Regions from separate parts of the Salmonella sp. GDC200615 genome, predicted to be linked through region 3. Evidence: predicted binding sites of a transcription regulator. Region 3 holds the regulator's gene; each other region holds the start of a gene.
The links. The regulator PhoB, encoded in region 3, activates phosphate uptake and scavenging genes when phosphate is short. The targets are predictions, from matches to a motif close to CTGTCATAAAACTGNCNNAT.
Positions count from the first base shown of each region.

Region 1: a site for PhoB is predicted at 3,119-3,138, ahead of pstS (phosphate ABC transporter substrate-binding protein PstS). Genes of this name have one in related genera too.
Region 2: a site for PhoB is predicted at 2,055-2,074, ahead of glpT (glycerol-3-phosphate transporter). Genes of this name have one in related genera too.
Region 4: a site for PhoB is predicted at 2,136-2,155, ahead of kdgR (DNA-binding transcriptional regulator KdgR). Genes of this name have one in related genera too.

Region 1 is NZ_CP192247.1:4,636,990-4,641,716, forward strand. It holds gene ACQ29O_RS22480 (SgrR family transcriptional regulator) at 1-693, opposite strand, end outside; gene ACQ29O_RS22485 (shikimate 5-dehydrogenase) at 788-1,606, shown strand; gene ACQ29O_RS22490 (fructose-specific PTS transporter subunit EIIC) at 1,655-3,028, shown strand; gene pstS (phosphate ABC transporter substrate-binding protein PstS) at 3,194-4,234, shown strand; gene pstC (phosphate ABC transporter permease PstC) at 4,370-4,727, shown strand, end outside.
Region 2 is NZ_CP192247.1:1,530,037-1,534,763, forward strand. It holds gene glpB (glycerol-3-phosphate dehydrogenase subunit GlpB) at 1-314, opposite strand, end outside; gene glpA (anaerobic glycerol-3-phosphate dehydrogenase subunit A) at 304-1,932, opposite strand; gene glpT (glycerol-3-phosphate transporter) at 2,205-3,563, shown strand; gene glpQ (glycerophosphodiester phosphodiesterase) at 3,568-4,638, shown strand.
Region 3 is NZ_CP192247.1:3,453,797-3,458,523, reverse strand. It holds gene sbcC (exonuclease subunit SbcC) at 1-708, opposite strand, end outside; gene sbcD (exonuclease subunit SbcD) at 705-1,907, opposite strand; gene phoB (phosphate response regulator transcription factor PhoB) at 2,120-2,809, shown strand; gene phoR (phosphate regulon sensor histidine kinase PhoR) at 2,879-4,174, shown strand; gene brnQ (branched-chain amino acid transporter carrier protein BrnQ) at 4,583-4,727, shown strand, end outside.
Region 4 is NZ_CP192247.1:2,559,244-2,563,970, reverse strand. It holds gene htpX (protease HtpX) at 1-650, shown strand, start outside; gene ACQ29O_RS12320 (MFS transporter) at 698-2,071, opposite strand; gene kdgR (DNA-binding transcriptional regulator KdgR) at 2,247-3,038, shown strand; gene yobH (invasion protein YobH) at 3,250-3,489, opposite strand; gene mgrB (PhoP/PhoQ regulator MgrB) at 3,647-3,790, shown strand; partial or broken gene ACQ29O_RS12300 (YebO family protein) at 3,861-4,147, shown strand.

The sequences.
Region 1 (4,727 bases), 1.2 Mb from region 3:
AATTTCAAGGCTCAGCGGCCCGGTGGCCTGAATGGTCTGCAAGTGCGAGAACAACGGCAGCTTAGCGCTGCGGGTCAGTGAAGCGATAACCGCGTCGATCGTCAGCTCCTGACCATCATGCCAGAGGACGGCGGGGCGCAGATAAAAACGCCAGCGCAGTGGATCAATCTGCCGCCAGTGGTGGGCAAGATCGGCTTCGACTTCACCTTTTTCCTCATTTATGCGCGTCAGGCCGCTAAAAATCTGCCTGACCAGATGCTGCTCAGAGCGACGCAACGGTATGCCGGGGCACAGCGACGGCATTGTCCGATAATAGGGAATGCACAGCCGCTGATAGTCTGCCCGCACGCTATAGCCCAGCTTTGAACGCAGCAGTTGCGCCACCTGGTGCTTATTTTTACCCAGCAGCTGAATGGCCTGATCAATATGACCAGACTCCAGTAACTGCTCCGCCTTTTCGCTTAACAGCTGTTCTGGTTTATAGCGCAGGTGAAGCCGGGCGCGATGCCCACGTCCGGCCTGTGATTGCCAGATGAGCCACTTTGCCTCCTGCATCTGAAGCAACAGATTACGCATATGCCGTCGGGTGCAGAACAACACATCCGCCAGCTCCTGTAATGTCACGCTAACAGGCTTGTCGCCATAGTGCTGGAGTAGCTTTAAGTATTTTTGTTCAGTGTGCCGGGTTGTCATAAAAGGTGAAATTTCCCGAACGGGAATGAGCAATTTTTAATATCCCCTTTTTAGCCGATGATTTTCCCTATCGCAACTTCTATGAGGATTCATCATGACAAAGCGCATTAATAAAGACACGCAGGTCTGCATGTCCCTGGCGGCACGCCCAAGTAACTTCGGTACACGCTTTCACAACTATCTGTACGAAGCGCTGGATCTCAATTATCTCTACAAAGCTTTCTCGCCGACCGATCTTACGCAGGCCATTAGCGGCGTGCGCGGGCTGGGGATACGTGGGTGCGCGATCTCTATGCCGTTTAAAGAAGCCTGCATTCCGCTGGTGGATGAACTGGATGCTTCTGCTCAGGCCATTCACTCAGTTAATACCATTGTGAATACCAATGGCCATCTGAAGGCGTACAACACCGATTACATTGCAATAGCTCGCTTGCTGGCGAGTTACAAGGTCTCTCCCGACCTGGTGTTTGCTTTGCGTGGCAGCGGTGGTATGGCAAAGGCGGTGGCCTGCGCGCTGAAGGATGCGGGGTTTACCCGTGGTTATATTGTCGCGATTGATGAAGCGTCAGGTAAACAACTGGCCGAACTCTATGGCTATGAATGGCGCCCGGATACCGACGGTATTGAAGCCGATTTGTTAATTAACGCCACGCCTATCGGAATGGCTGGCGGTAATGATGCCGACAAACTCTCTTATTCCGAACAGGAAGTGGATAAGGCGAGCGTTATCTTTGATGTGGTGGCGCTACCGCCCGTCACGCCGCTGATCCGCTACGCCCGTGAACGCGGTAAAACCGTGATTACCGGTTCCGAAGTGTTTGCTATTCAGGCCGTGGAACAATTTGTCCTTTATACCGAGATTCGCCCGGACGACGCGCTGTTCCAGAAAGCCGCGGCCTGGTCACGTCTGTAACATTTTTTCCCGCTTTTTCTTTAAATTAAAAGAACAGGGTACCCTACTATGACTAAAAAAATTGTTGCTGTGACGGCCTGTCCGACGGGCGTCGCCCATACCTTTATGGCGGCAGAAGCGTTGGAAATTGAAGCCCGCAAGCGTGGTGACTGGATCAAGGTTGAAACCCGCGGTTCCGTCGGGGCGAAGAACACGCTGACCGCGGAAGAGATAGCGCAAGCGGATGTGGTGATTATCGCGGCGGATATTGAGCTGGATCTGTCAGGCTTTGTTGGCAAAAGACTCTATCGCACCAGTACCGGCGCGGCGCTAAAAAAGAGTGCGCAGGAAATGGATAATGCTTTCAATAGCGCCGAGGTCTATCAGGGGAGTGCCGGGCGCTCTTCTTCAGCTGGTAAAACAGATCTACCCGGCGTTTATAAGCATTTAATGACCGGCGTATCCCATATGCTTCCTTTGGTGGTGGCGGGAGGATTGTGTATCGCGCTCTCTTTTGTCTTCGGTATCCAGGCCTTCAATGAGCCGGGCACGCTGGCGGCTGCGTTATTTCAAATCGGTGGTAAGGCGGCCTTTGCGCTGATGGTGCCGGTACTGGCTGGGTTTATTGCCTTCTCAATTGCCGATCGTCCGGGTCTGGCCCCGGGGCTTATTGGCGGGATGTTGGCCAGCCTGTGCGGTGCTGGTTTCCTGGGAGGGATTGTGGCCGGTTTTCTGGCCGGTTACAGCGTACGGTTTCTGGCGCAAAATATTAAGCTACCAGCGTCAATGGAAGCGCTTAAGCCTGTGCTGGTTCTGCCGCTACTGTCTACGCTGATTACCGGCCTAATCATGATTTACGTGGTGGGTGGCCCGGTGTCTGCGGTGATGGAAGGGCTGACGACGTTCCTGGGGAATATGACCTCTACGAATGCTATCTTGCTGGGAATGTTGCTGGGCGCAATGCAAGGTTTTGACCTTGGTGGGCCGGTGAATAAAGCTGCGTATACCTTCGGCGTCGGTTTACTGGCTTCTCATTCCTATATGCCGATGGCGGCCATTATGGCGGCAGGGATGGTACCGGCATTAGGGATGGGCGTCGCAACCTGGGCGGCCAGAGCGAAATTCACTGCTTCTGAGCATGAAGCGGGTAACGCATCCTTTATCCTGGGGCTGTGCTTTATCTCTGAAGGGGCGATTCCCTTCGCTGCGCGTGACCCGATGCGCGTCATCCCTTCCACGATGGTCGGTGGCGCAATCGCCGGGGGACTGTCCATGTATTTCGGTTGTACACTGATGGCGCCACACGGTGGTCTCTTTGTCCTGGCGATCCCGCATGCGGTAGAACATGTGATGCAATATCTGCTCTCGATTGCCCTGGGCACGATTGTTTGCGGCCTGATGTACGCGCTGTTGAAACCGTCTGCGGTTGCGCAAACAGTTTAATTCATCTCCCCCTGCAGGCTGGTCTGGTGTCTCCCCGGGCCAGCTTTTTTATTTCCATTGTCATCAAACCGTCATAATCAAGACATATAACTGTCATCAATTTGTCCTATTTTGCTCATCGTAGCAACTCAAACAACGATTTACCGAAACCGTGCAGGAGACATTATGAAAGTTATGCGTACCACTGTCGCAACTGTTGTCGCCGCGACCTTATCGATGAGCGCGTTCTCTGCCTTTGCAGCAGCAAGCCTGACAGGTGCCGGTGCAACGTTTCCTGCGCCGGTGTATGCCAAATGGGCGGATACCTACCAGAAAGAAACCGGTAACAAAGTCAATTACCAGGGGATAGGCTCTTCCGGCGGCGTGAAACAAATCACCGCGAATACCGTTGATTTTGGCGCTTCCGATGCGCCGCTGTCTGACGAAAAACTGAATCAGGAAGGCCTGTTCCAGTTTCCGACGGTGATCGGCGGCGTGGTGCTGGCGGTGAATATTCCAGGCCTCAAATCCGGTGAACTGGTGCTGGATGGTAAAACGCTGGGTGACATCTACCTCGGTAAAATCAAGAAGTGGGATGATGAAGGCATCACCAAACTGAACCCAGGCGTGAAGCTGCCCTCACAGAATATCGCTGTGGTGCGTCGCGCTGACGGTTCCGGTACCTCCTTCGTGTTCACCAGTTACCTGGCGAAAGTCAACGACGAGTGGAAATCGAAAGTGGGCGCGGGTTCTACCGTGAACTGGCCAACCGGTCTGGGCGGTAAAGGTAACGACGGCATCGCAGCATTTGTACAGCGTCTGCCAGGCGCTATTGGCTACGTTGAATACGCTTACGCCAAGCAGAACAACCTGGCCTACACCAAATTGGTTTCTGCCGACGGCAAACCGGTAAGCCCGACGGAAGAGAGCTTCTCTAATGCGGCGAAAGGCGCAGACTGGAGCAAAACCTTCGCGCAGGATCTGACCAACCAGAAAGGTGACGATGTGTGGCCAATCACTTCCACCACGTTTATCCTGGTCCACAAAGCGCAGAAGAAACCTGAGCAGGGTGCTGAAGTGTTGAAGTTCTTCGACTGGGCCTACAAAAATGGCGCTAAGCAGGCGAATGATCTGGACTACGCCAGCCTGCCGGATAACGTTGTTGAGCAGGTTCGTGCTGCATGGAAGACCAGTATAAAAGACAGCAACGGTAAGGCGCTGTATTAATTAACGAATTGGCGGATGGCGCTACGCTTATCCGCCCTACGGTTTCGACCGCAGGCCCACGTTGTAGGCCGGATAAGCGTAGCGCCATCCGGCAGGGGCAACGTCGTAAAATGCGTTTAATGGAAAGAGTAATTTATGGCTGCAACCAAGCCTGCTTTTAACCCGCCGGGTAAAAAAGGCGACATGATTTTCAGCGCGCTGGTAAAACTGGCTGCGCTGATTGTGCTATTGATGTTGGGCGGTATTATCGTCTCATTGATCATCTCCTCCTGGCCAAGTATTCAGAAATTTGGTTTCTCATTTCTTTGGACTAAGGAATGGGACGCGCCAAACGATATCTACGGCGCTCTGGTGCCCATTTATGGCACGCTGGTGACCTCCTTTATCGCACTGCTGATCGCCGTTCCGGTCAGTTTCGGCATTGCCCTGTTTTTAACCGAGCTGGCGCCAGGCTGGCTAAAGCGTCCGCTCGGCATCGCCATTGAACTGCTGG
Region 2 (4,727 bases), 1.9 Mb from region 3:
TCACCGTATAACTGCGCGCCGCTGGCGTTAAGTAGCGTTTGCGCCTGTTGCGCCAGCGTAAGGACTTTTTGCGCGCCTAAACGCGAATAAGGATGTTCAGGCGCCTGGCGGCACAGCGCATCAAGCCCGGCGGTAATGTCGGTCACCGGTTGGCCGTCGGGCAGGGCGCTGAGTAGATCCAGCGAGCCGGAGGAAAAATGCAGCGCGCTTTGTCCGCGGGTGACGATGGCGCAGCGTAATCCATGCTGCTGGAGTTGCAGTCCGCATAGCAAACCGGCGAGACCGCCGCCCATAATAACCGTATCAAATTTCATCCTGGTGCTCCTTCTCCAGACCGCATAATCCCTGATAAACCCAGCGCGTGAATTCGCTTTCGCGCAGCGCGTCTCCCCAGGCGACAGGTTGTACGCCTTTCCAGCGCTCATTCAGAAATTCAGAGAGTTGCGTAATAGATTGCGCCGCGGTCGTCACATTAAAACGCTGCAATAGCCCGGCCGCGCGGCAGGCGCACAGTTCGCCCTGGCAAGTGCCCATCCCTACGCGGGTGCGACGGCGCAGATCCAGCAGGCTATTCACGGTTAAGTTTTCGATGGCATACTGCACTTCCCCCGCCGTGACGGCCTCGCATTCACAGACCAGGCTACGGTGTTGGCGGCCTTCACTCAGCCACCCCGGCGTGCGATCGCCATGCCGATAAACCGCCGATCCGCGTAGCGGCGCGGGAAGCGAGATAATGCGTTTCAGCGTATGTTCCGTGGACTCTTTTGAGCCAGGCAACGGCGTATCTGCCGTGATGCAGGGGCGAGTATTGCCCAACTTGCGGCACACGGCGTCGGTCGCCCATTCCGCCATCAGGCGGTAAGTCATTAGCTTCCCGCCGGTAATGGTAATGAAGCCATCAAGCCCGTCGCGTTCGGCGTGGTCGAACAACACAATACCGCGGCTGACGTTCCGACCGCTGGGATCGTCATCGCTGGCCACCAGCGGGCGGACGCCGGAATACGCGCGCAGAATACGCGTTTTCGCCATGACAGGGGCCAGTTTTTCCCCTTCACGCAGCAGGATATCGACTTCATCTGCGGTGACGCGGTTGCTGTCTATCTCATTGTAATCAATATGGGTAGAGGTAGTGCCGATCAATGAAATCGTATCGCCAGGTACCAGAATGTCGGCATCCGATGGTTTCCGGCAGCGGTTAATGACATGCTGGTTGATCCGATGGTCCATGATCAACAGCGAGCCTTTCGCCGGGAACATGCGAATACTCAGGTCGGCGTATTCGGCGATCCGTTGCCCCCAGATACCAGCCGCATTGACCACCACCGGCGCGTGAAGCGTCTGGGTTTCGCCAGTGAGATGGTTGCGCGCATGGACGCCGCAGACCGTTGCGCCTTCACGAATGAGCCCGGTCACTTCATGCGCCGTTAACACGATTGCGCCATGTTCTCTGGCATCCAGCATATTGGCGGCGGTAAGGCGGAAAGGGTCCACGGTGCCATCCGGCACTTTTACCGCACCGATGAGCGCAGGGTTAACGGAAGGTTCGATGATGCGAGCCTGCTGCGGATCGATGGCTTCAGCGCGAATGCCCGCCGCTTCACAGGCGCGAATAAAGGTGGCCTGAAACGCAAGATCATCTTCCGGCAACGTAATAAACAGACCATCCGTCGGTTCGACGCAATGGCGGGAGATCCGTTTTAAAATCTGGTTTTCACTAATGCACTCGCGCGCGGATTCCGCGTCGGTAACCGCATAACGAGCGCCGCTGTGCAGCAGTCCGTGGTTACGCCCGGTCGCGCCGGTCGCTATATCATGCCGTTCCACCAGAATGACACGTAAACCGCGCAGCGCGCAGTCGCGGGCGATCCCTGCGCCTGTTGCTCCACCGCCAATGATAATCACGTCACTTGCTTGCGAGTCGCGAGTTTTCATTGTTTTTCCTCACAGTTCGTTTTTTATCATTTAGCCATACAAATCATATGGAATGTTTGATTTCGCGCATAATCGCTCACTATTCGAAAATGAAACGTGATTTCGTGCGCCTTTCTGAACATTAGTCATAAATCTGTAACAATATGTGCTGTAATTCACATTAACGTGACGTATCTTTACTTAACATCGCGGCCACACTGGGAGCAGCGGGGTTGTTTGAACGAACTGCGGTGTTTACCTCTAAATAAAATATGGGCCACGGAGGCTACAATATGTTGAGTATTTTTAAACCAGCGCCGCATAAAGCGCGCTTGCCAGCGGCGGAGATTGATCCGACCTATCGCCGATTACGCTGGCAGATTTTCCTGGGGATATTCTTTGGCTATGCCGCGTATTATCTGGTGCGCAAGAACTTTGCCCTCGCGATGCCCTACCTGGTAGAACAGGGTTTTTCACGCGGCGATCTGGGCTTTGCGTTGTCCGGGATTTCCATCGCTTATGGTTTTTCGAAATTTATAATGGGTTCGGTGTCCGATCGCTCGAATCCGCGCGTTTTTCTGCCGGCAGGGTTGATTCTGGCCGCAGCAGTCATGTTGTTTATGGGCTTTGTGCCGTGGGCGACATCCAGCATCGCCGTGATGTTTGTGCTGTTGTTCCTTTGCGGCTGGTTCCAGGGGATGGGGTGGCCGCCGTGCGGACGTACGATGGTTCACTGGTGGTCGCAGAAAGAGCGCGGCGGCATTGTGTCGGTCTGGAACTGTGCGCATAACGTCGGCGGCGGGATCCCGCCACTGCTGTTCCTGCTGGGGATGGCGTGGTTTAACGACTGGAAAGCGGCGCTCTATATGCCAGCCTTTGGCGCGATTGTGGTGGCGCTGTTCGCTTTCGCAATGATGCGCGATACGCCGCAATCCTGCGGTCTGCCGCCTATCGAAGAGTATAAAAACGACTATCCGGACGACTACAACGAAAAAGCGGAAGAAGAGCTGACTGCGAAGCAGATCTTCATGCAGTACGTACTGCCGAACAAATTACTATGGTATATCGCTATCGCCAACGTGTTTGTTTATCTGCTGCGCTACGGCATCCTCGACTGGTCGCCGACCTACCTGAAAGAAGTGAAGCATTTCGCACTGGATAAATCCTCCTGGGCCTACTTCCTGTATGAATACGCGGGTATTCCGGGCACGCTGCTGTGTGGCTGGATGTCGGATAAAGTCTTCCGCGGCAACCGCGGTGCGACCGGCGTGTTCTTTATGACCCTGGTGACTATCGCGACCATCGTTTACTGGATGAACCCGGCAGGGAACCCGAACGTTGATATGGCTTGTATGATTATCATCGGCTTCCTGATCTACGGCCCGGTAATGTTGATCGGTCTGCACGCGCTGGAACTGGCGCCGAAAAAAGCGGCGGGTACGGCGGCGGGCTTTACCGGTCTGTTTGGTTACCTGGGCGGTTCTGTCGCTGCAAGCGCCATTGTGGGTTATACCGTTGACTTCTTCGGTTGGGATGGCGGCTTTATGGTGATGATTGGCGGCAGCATTCTGGCGGTAATCCTGCTGGTGGTCGTGATGATTGGTGAAAAACGCCATCATGATGAGCTGCAGTTAAAACGCAACGGAGGCTAATAACATGAAAACCACACTGAAAAACCTTAGCGTGGCGTTAATGTTGGCAGGAATGACCATCGGAAGCGGCGCCGTGGCGGCTGAAAAAGTCGTTATCGCCCACCGTGGTGCCAGCGGTTATCTGCCGGAGCATACGCTACCGGCGAAAGCGATGGCGTATGCGCAAGGGGCAGATTATCTGGAACAGGATTTAGTGATGACAAAGGACGACCATCTGGTCGTCCTCCATGACCACTACCTTGACCGGGTGACTGACGTCGCTGACCGTTTTCCGGACCGGGCGCGTAAAGATGGGCGCTATTACGCTATCGATTTTACGCTGGATGAAATTAAATCCCTGAAGTTTACCGAAGGGTTTGATATTGAAAACGGCAAAAAAGTACAAACTTATCCGGGCCGTTTCCCGATGGGAAAATCTGATTTCCGCATTCATACCTTTGAAGAGGAAATTGAATTCGTTCAGGGATTAAATCACTCTACCGGTAAAAATATCGGTATTTATCCGGAAATTAAAGCGCCGTGGTTCCATCATCAGGAAGGGAAAGATATTGCCGCGAAAACGCTGGAAGTGCTGAAGAAGTATGGTTACACCGGCAAGCAGGACAATGTCTATTTGCAGTGTTTTGATGTCGCTGAGCTGAAACGTATTAAGAATGAACTGGAACCCAAAATGGGGATGGATCTCAATCTGGTTCAACTTATTGCGTATACCGACTGGAATGAAACACAGCAGAAACAGCCGGACGGTCGTTGGGTAAATTACAACTACGACTGGATGTTTAAGCCGGGCGCTATGAAGCAGGTGGCGGAATATGCGGACGGTATTGGTCCGGATTACCATATGCTGGTTGCGGAAGGCTCAACGAAAGGGAATATCAAGCTGACTGGAATGGTGCAAGACGCGCATCAGAATAAGATGGTAGTGCATCCTTACACTGTGCGTGCCGATCAATTGCCGGACTATGCCACAGACGTCAATCAGTTGTACGACATCCTGTATAACAAGGCGGGCGTCGACGGGCTGTTCACTGACTTCCCGGATAAGGCGGTTATGTTCCTGCAAAAAAATGACTAAAGGTTTGCCATAGTCGAAGTGACGCGCCGGATGAGGGCATAAACGCCTCATCCGGCCTGGCGCAACGTTTGCCAGCGTAAGTCTGGTAA
Region 3 (4,727 bases):
CAGCAGGCGTTTCTCTTCGTCAGTAAGCGCCTGCAAACTAGCTTCCAGTTGCTGTAACTGTTCGTCCGCCAATAGGGCGACGCCGCTGGCCTGCGCTTGTAACTTTTCCAGTTCGAGACGGGCTGATTTATGTTTTTCAAATACCTGTGCGGAGATCTGCCCGTAAATCTCAGTGCCGGTGAGCTCCTCCAGAAGCTCTGCGCGCTCTTTCGCTTTGGCGTTAAGAAAGGCGGCGAACTGCCCCTGTGATAACAACATCGAACGGGTGAAGCGCCCGTAGTCCAGCCCGGTCAACGTGGCGATCATCTCCAGTTTATCCTTTACCTTATCGGCAAAGATCTTTCCGTCTGAACACCGCGCCAGCTCCACGCGTGGGGCCTGGAGATTGCCGTCAGGCTGATTTCGGGCTCGGTTCTGGCTCCAGAACGCGCGCCAGGCTTCGCCTTTTACCTCAAACTCCACTTCGGCCAGACATTCCGCCGTATCGCGCGTCATCAAATCGTTTTGCGATTGCGATACCGTATTCAGGCGCGGCGTTTCGTGGTACAACGCCAGGCAGATGGCGTCAAGCAAGGTGGTTTTTCCCGCGCCGGTCGGGCCGGTAATGGCGAATAACCCGTTACTGGCAAACGGTTCGGCGGTAAAATCGACCTTCCATTCTCCTTTCAGCGAGTTCAGGTTTTTCAGACGCAAACTGAGAATTTTCATGCCTCATGCTCCTCATTCAACGCGTAGAGCGTGCTGGAAAAGAGCTGATTCAGGCGCTCGCGCTGCGGGGTATCTAACGCTTCCAGCGCCAGACGCCGCGCAAAAACCTCTTCCACGCTAAGCTCGCTTAATGTTTCCCGCCGCTCGTTCGCCAGCGAGCGCTCGCGCTGTTCGCGGCTACGGCGCACCAGTAATACCTCTACGGGGAGTGACTCCGTTAATGTCTGTATTTTGCGTTGGATATCGTGCAGATAGTCATCGGTTGTGATTTCAATATCCAGCCAGACGGGGGGCGATTGCTCAACGCCGCGCCACTGCTCAAGCTGTTCGGTAATTGATGCCAGGTCGCCTTTTAAAACCGCCAACGGTTGAGTCACGGGGACAGCCAGACTTTCGGTGCTTTGCCATTTCCCCTGGTCGAAGGTCACCAGATGCACGCATTTGCTTTTGCCGCACTCATCAAAGCTGAGGGCGATGGGCGAGCCGCAATAGCGGATATGCTCCGTGCCGCCGACACATTGCGCGCGGTGAATGTGTCCTAATGCGATATAATCTGCGGGGGGGAAATGCTGCGCCGGAAAGGCATCCAGCGTACCGATATAAATGTCGCGAACCGCATCGCTTTTGCTGGCGCCGACGGTGGTTAAATGTCCCGTCGCGATAACCGGCAGCTTTCGTTCGCCGCGTAGCTGGCACGCTTCCTGATACTGCTGTTGATAATAATCGGCAATCGCATGAAGAAGTTGCTGCTGTTTCTCGCTGCCGGATAACCCCGCCTGACTGGTAATAATGTCGCGCGGGCGCAAAAAGGGAATGGGGCACAGTACGGCGCCCGGAGAACCGTCGCGACGATGAAGTAGCCGCGGCGCATAGCCCGCGCTGGCGATCACGGTTGTATTGAGAAACGCCAGAATGTCGCGCGACTCGTTTAGCGTGGCGACGGAATCATGATTACCGGCCAGCACCACCAGATGACAGCCCGTTTGCTGTAAATTAACGACGAAACGGTTATAAAGTTCTCGGGCATAGCTTGGCGGCGAACCGGTATCAAAAATATCGCCAGCGACAATAATGGCATCCACCTGATGGGCCTGCGCGGTCTCCAGCAGCCAGTCCAGAAAAGCCTGATGCTCCGCGGCGCGGCTTTTACTGTAGAAATTTTGTCCCAGATGCCAGTCAGAGGTGTGGAGGATGCGCATAATTGTTCCATGCAAAAAAAGCGTGAACGGGATTATACACGTCATCCCTTCCATTTTTGGGCGCAATTTACCGCCGGTACACGGTAATGCACGGTTTCACCGGTGTCATAAATCATCAACATGCTGTCAATGCCGCCTTTTTTTCATAAATCTGTCATAAATCTGACGCATAATGGCGCGGCATTGATAACTAACGACTAACAGGGCAAATTATGGCGAGACGTATTCTGGTCGTAGAAGATGAGGCGCCGATCCGTGAAATGGTGTGCTTCGTGCTCGAACAAAATGGCTTTCAGCCCGTAGAAGCCGAAGATTATGACAGTGCGGTGAATAAACTTAATGAACCCTGGCCGGATCTCATCCTTCTTGACTGGATGTTGCCCGGCGGGTCAGGGTTACAGTTTATTAAACATCTCAAACGTGAAGCCATGACCCGGGATATTCCTGTGGTTATGCTGACCGCAAGAGGTGAGGAAGAAGATCGTGTGCGCGGGCTGGAAACCGGCGCTGACGATTACATTACCAAGCCGTTTTCCCCCAAGGAGTTGGTGGCGCGCATTAAAGCCGTTATGCGGCGCATCTCGCCGATGGCGGTCGAAGAGGTGATCGAGATGCAGGGACTGAGCCTTGATCCCGGCTCTCACCGCGTGATGACCGGCGACAGCCCGCTGGATATGGGGCCGACCGAATTTAAATTACTCCATTTCTTTATGACGCACCCGGAACGGGTTTACAGTCGCGAGCAGCTACTCAATCATGTCTGGGGCACCAATGTGTACGTTGAAGACCGGACGGTCGACGTGCATATTCGCCGTTTGCGTAAGGCGCTGGAGCACAGCGGCCACGACCGGATGGTGCAAACGGTACGCGGGACAGGGTATCGTTTTTCGACCCGCTTTTAATGCCTTTTCCGCCAGTAGAACACAGGTTTCTGGCGGAGAAGGCTTTCCATTCTTGAGGGAGTATGACGCGTGCTGGAACGGCTGTCATGGAAAAGGCTGGTGCTGGAGCTGGTGCTCTGTTGCATCCCCGCGCTTATCCTTAGCGCTTTTTTTGGTTATCTGCCGTGGTTTTTACTGGCGGCGGTGACGGGACTGCTTGTCTGGCATTTCTGGAATTTGTTACGCCTCTCCTGGTGGCTTTGGGTCGACAGAAGTATGACGCCGCCGCCGGGACGGGGAAGTTGGGAACCGCTGTTATACGGTTTACACCAGATGCAGTTGCGAAATAAGAAGCGTCGCCGCGAGCTGGGGAACCTGATTAAACGTTTTCGCAGTGGCGCGGAGTCGCTGCCTGATTCCGTGGTACTGACCACAGAAGAGGGCGGCATTTTTTGGTGTAACGGTTTGGCGCAACAGATACTGGGGCTACGCTGGCCGGATGACAACGGGCAGAATATTCTCAATCTACTGCGTTATCCGGAGTTTACCCAGTATTTAAAAACGCGTGATTTCACCCGTCCGCTTCATTTGGTGCTCAATACCGGGCGGCACCTGGAGATCCGCGTCATGCCTTATACCGATAAACAACTCCTGATGGTGGCGCGCGATGTGACGCAAATGCATCAGCTTGAAGGCGCCAGACGTAACTTTTTCGCCAACGTTAGCCATGAGTTGCGTACGCCCTTGACGGTATTGCAAGGCTATCTGGAAATGATGCAGGAACAGGCGCTGGAAGGGGCGACGCGAGAGAAAGCGCTGCATACGATGCGCGAGCAAACGTATCGTATGGAAGGGCTGGTAAAACAACTGCTTACGCTGTCTAAAATTGAGGCGGCCCCGGCGCTGTTATTAAATGAAAAAGTGGATGTACCGATGATGCTGCGGGTCGTGGAGCGTGAAGCGCAGACGCTCAGCCAGCAGAAACATACCTTTACGTTTGAGGTCGACGATAGTCTTAGCGTTCTGGGCAACGAAGAGCAGCTACGTAGCGCGATCTCAAACCTGGTGTATAACGCGGTAAACCATACGCCGGCGGGAACGCATATTACGGTGAGCTGGCGACGTGTCGTGCATGGCGCTGAATTTTGCATTCAAGATAACGGTCCGGGGATTGCTGCCGAGCATATTCCTCGTCTGACCGAACGCTTCTACCGCGTCGATAAAGCGCGTTCGCGGCAAACGGGCGGCAGCGGCCTGGGATTGGCGATTGTGAAACATGCGTTGAATCACCATGAAAGCCGCCTTGAAATCGACAGTTCGCCTGGCAAAGGAACGCGATTTAGCTTTGTGCTGCCGGAACGTCTAATTGCCAAAAATAGCGATTAATTGCCTTTCGTAAGTATAACTTTCCATAAGCCAGCGGATGCTGGCTTATTTTCTTTGCAGTTAAGACGGGCTCGTTGAAACATTCAACGTTTGGTGATTTTTTGTTCGCATGATTAGCCATAACTTTTTCATGAGAATGGTGTTTTATTCTGGTTGTAAATTTCATATCGCTATATTCATCTGGTTTTTAGATCCCACCTTGCTTTAAAACGTTATAAGCGTTTAAATTGCGCTTCAGGTGCTGTCATTACGACTGCATTTGCGCGGTAAATCGAAAAACAATTCTTCGCCGCATCGGTCCGGGAGCTTTTCCCGCTGAAATTGATAAAAAACGCCGCTTTATAATCCTCCGGGAAAGGCAAAAATTTTAATGTTTACAACATCACCATCCACAGGCAGTAAGACTTTATGACCCATCAGTTAAAATCGCGCGATATCATCGCCCTGGGCTTTATGACATTTGCGCTGTTCGTTGGCGCAGGCAATATTATCTTTCCTCCTATGGTCGGTTTGCAGGCGGGTGAACACGTCTGGACAGCCGCTATTGGCTTTC
Region 4 (4,727 bases), 890 kb from region 3:
TGATGAACACCGTAGCAACGCAAGCGCGCCAGGCCGGTATCGCCATGCCGCAGGTTGCTATCTACCATGCGCCGGACATTAACGCGTTTGCGACGGGCGCACGCCGTGACGCCTCATTGGTCGCTGTGAGCACCGGTTTGTTGCAAAACATGAGCCCTGACGAAGCGGAAGCCGTCATTGCGCATGAAATCAGCCATATTGCCAATGGCGATATGGTGACGATGACGTTGATTCAGGGGGTGGTTAACACCTTCGTTATCTTTATTTCGCGCATTATCGCGCAAATTGCTGCTGGTTTTCTGGGCGGCAACCGCGATGAAGGCGAAGGAAGTAACGGTAATCCGCTAATCTATTTCGCCGTTGCGACGGTGCTGGAACTGGTCTTCGGTATTCTGGCGAGCATCATCACCATGTGGTTCTCCCGTTACCGTGAGTTTCATGCCGATGCGGGATCGGCGAAGCTGGTTGGCCGTGAAAAAATGATTGCCGCGTTGCAGCGCCTGAAAACCAGCTACGAGCCGCAAGAAGCGACCAGCATGATGGCGTTTTGTATTAACGGTAAATCGAAATCGTTAAGCGAGCTGTTTATGACGCACCCACCGCTGGATAAACGCATTGAAGCGCTGCGTAGCGGTGAGTACCTGAAATAATAAGCCCACTGGCAAGTATGAAAAGCGCGTCGAATGACGCGCTTTTTTTACGCCTGAACGCGTGGTTGCGTAATACGTAAACCGCTCACCACCGCCGCGAGAGTCGCCAGGATCGCCGCTGCGAGCAGAGAAAGATGCGTACCGCTATCGCCAAACTGGTTCAACATCAGCGCTACCAGCGCGGCGCCAGTACTTTGGCCTAACAGTCGCGCCGTGCCCAGCATCCCGCTGGCGCCACCGCTGCGCTCACGCGGCGCGGAAGTGATAATGGTGTGATTATTCGGCGACTGGAACAGGCCAAACCCTGCGCCACAAAGGATCATCGGCCAGATAATATTCAGATCGGAGGGGGAGGCTGGCAACATGACCAGCGCAAACAACCCGGCTGCCATTATCACCATTCCCAGCGCCCCCAGCAAACCGGCATGAAGACGTTCTATCAGGTATCCCGCCAGCGGCGCCATTACCAGCGTTGCCAGCGGCCAGGGCGTCAATAACAGGCCGGTTTCTACTTCGCTACGGCCCAGCACGGTTTGCAGATAAAAAGGTAGCGAGACCATGGCTAACATTTGCGCGCAGAACGAGCAAATTGACGTGCCGATCGAGAGTGAAAAAAGCGGAATGCGTAACAAGTCGATGGGTAACAAAGGGACGGGCAAAGAAAGCTGGCGGCGCACGAAGAAAAACCCGACCACGACCAGAACGAGCAGCTCTGCGCCAATCAACGTTAGCGACTGTCCCTGGGCAAATCCGCTCAATGCGGTAATCAGCAGGCCAAATGTGAGCGCATTCATTACCGCGCTCGGTAAGTCAAAGCGCGGCTTAGTGTCATGGGCGATGTTTGCTGGTAAAAAGCGTATGGCCAGAATTAACGCGATGATACCTAACGGGACATTAATCAGAAACAGCCATTTCCATGATGAGATGGACAAAATCGCTGCGGCGATCGTCGGACCCGCGGCGGAAGAGACTGCGACGATAAAAGAGTTAATTCCCATGCCTCGTCCCAGATGACGCTGGGGGTAGATAAGACGAATCAGCGCCGTGTTTACGCTCATTAGCGCCGCGCCGCCAAATCCCTGCGCGATGCGCGCCAGCGTCAGCATCTGCAGCGAGTCTGAAAGCGCGCAAAACAATGATGAAAGCAGAAATACCACTAAACCACATTTGTAGATCCGGCGATAACCAAACATGTCGCCTAAAAAAGACAGGGAAAGCAGTGAGACGACAATGGCGATTTGGTATGCATTGACAATCCAGATAGAGCTGGCAGGGGAGGCATGTAAATCAGTCGCAATGGTTGGCAGCGCGACATTAGCGATTGCGCCATCCAGAACCGCCATCGAAATACCGATAATAATCGTCAGGATAGCGCCGTATCTCTGCGGGAGGGGCAGGCCATCGGCCCGTGTTTTTTCCATAAGTATTTTGTAATAAGGGGAATTATGGGCTGAATAATAATGTTAGCATTAATACTGAGTTGTTATGTCGCAGATTTGTAACGAAGTAAGCAAAGATGGATTGCGGGCGACCTGGCGTGAAATTATAATAAAAACTCGTTCTGAATTTTATAAAACGCTCGTAATGAGGTGATAAATGGCAAACGCAGATCTGGATAAGCAGCCTGATTCTGTATCTTCTGTGCTGAAAGTTTTCGGCATTCTGCAGGCGCTGGGTGAAGAGCGTGAAATAGGGATTACCGAGCTATCGCAGCGCGTCATGATGTCGAAAAGCACCGTTTATCGCTTTTTGCAAACCATGAAAACGCTGGGCTACGTGGCTCAGGAGGGGGAGTCTGAAAAATACTCTCTGACGCTAAAGCTGTTTGAGCTGGGCGCGCGAGCTTTGCAAAATGTTGATCTCATCCGCAGTGCGGACATTCAGATGCGCGAACTGTCTCGTCTGACAAAAGAAACTATCCATCTTGGCGCGCTGGATGAAGACAGCATTGTCTATATCCATAAAATTGACTCTATGTACAATCTGCGGATGTACTCACGTATTGGGCGTCGTAATCCGCTGTACAGTACGGCCATCGGTAAAGTGCTTCTGGCCTGGCGCGACCGTGATGAGGTTAAGCAGATTCTCGACGGCGTAGAGTATAAGCAAAGCACGGGACGCACGATTACCAGCACTGAAGCGTTGCTGCCGCTGTTGGATGAAGTGCGTGCGCAAGGATACGGTGAAGATAACGAAGAACAGGAAGAAGGATTACGTTGTATCGGCGTACCGGTATTTGACCGTTTTGGCGTAGTCATCGCAGGGTTAAGCATTTCGTTCCCGACGCTGCGTTTTTCAGAAGAACGCCTACAGGAATATGTGGCTATGTTACACGCCGCCGCGCGTAAAATTTCTGAACAAATGGGTTACAACGATTATCCCTTCTAAGCAACGTTATTAGCATGACGTTAAAAAAAAGCAGCTACGAAAAATGTAGCTGCTTTTTTTATAACATCGGGTGGGATGAAATCGTAAAAGTAGATAATATCTGTCGGCTTATTTAACGGTTATTAAAATATTATTTAACAGTACTTATGAACAACAGCCAATATAGGGGAATTATTGGTGATAGTTTCACTGTGAAATTATTTATTGCCGCTTAGCCATTATCCACCACGGTGGCGATTTTTCTGAAAATGGGACAGTCGGAAAAGCCAATAATGCCGCTGTTGGTATGGAGATATTGCGCCGTGCTGGTGCCGCGTGCGGTCAGGTAATGGCACTGTAAACCCAGCCCCGCAGCGTTCACTTTACTTCCCACCAGGATGCCATAGCCGCTCATCAGCAGGCCTATCCACACCAGGGCAAACAATACAATTGCGCGAATGATCAAACGCATTACTACCTCTTTTCTTTTTTAGTTAGAATAAGAGTAGCGTGTACATTGATTGAAACAAGTGAATCATTCCTAAAAACATATAATGCCGCTACAGTTACTCCTGGTTTAAGTAACTCATGATAATTTAGCGACATAAGATGTAAGATCGGAGAGTGGAGTGAAAAAATTTCGATGGGTCGTTCTCGGCATCGTGGTGGTAGTATGCCTGTTGCTGTGGGCGCAGGTGTTTAATATCATGTGCAATCAGGATGTACAATTTTTCAGCGGTATTTGCGCCATCAATAAATTTATTCCCTGGTAAACGTTTTACACCAGAGATTTCCTTCCCGTGTAGCAGTGGTAGAATGACGTCTCTACATTGAGGTGGTGAAATGAACGACGTTTTAAACTCTGGTGCGTTTTCTCTTGCATCTTTAATAGTATCAATGGTGGTTCTGGTGGTGGGGCTGGCGCTCTGGTTCTTTGTCAACCGGGCAAGTTCCCGTGCCAACGAGCAGATAGAACTGCTCGAAGCGTTGTTGGATCAACAGAAGCGGCAAAACGCGTTGTTACGCCGCCTTTGCGAAGCAAACGAACCAGAAAAAGAAGCGGAACCCGCAACAGCGGCAAGCGAACCGAAAGAGGATGAGGACATCATTGTCTGGTTGCTGAACGATAATGCTTACCGGGGCGCAAATGGCGCCAGTGCCATACGCCCCATTTCCCCGTCGGATCTCTCCGCGTTGCCGTTTGCAACTGATACTACAGCATCAACACCTTACCTAATATATGGCTTTATATGCAACATAGTTTTATATGTATAACAAATGGACATATGGCATTTTTGTGATACCGCTCATTCTCTATTAAAAGCGAAACGTTTCTCTCTCTTTATGGATTGTCATTGTTTGTTCATTATTTTAAGGCATTCTGTAAAGACGCAGAACATCACAAAAAGCGGTGTCGAAAATCGCTTTTCTTTTCTATTATTTTGATTAAAAGGTGTTTTTTATCATTGTGACAATTTATGCATAACTCAGCATAAAAAGTGATATGAAAAATACAGCTTTTAAATGTGATTTGATGCACTGGAAGAAGCGAAGTTATTGAGCTATGGTAGAAAAATGGCTTTTCAGCAATGACGTTGTCAGGAGTCCGTCAGCGCGTGAGGATATATCTTTCGCAATTTTGTTGCATAAACGTGCTGTCAATTTGTGAAGGTTCTCGTAATTTGTGCGACGGATCGAGACACGTTTAAA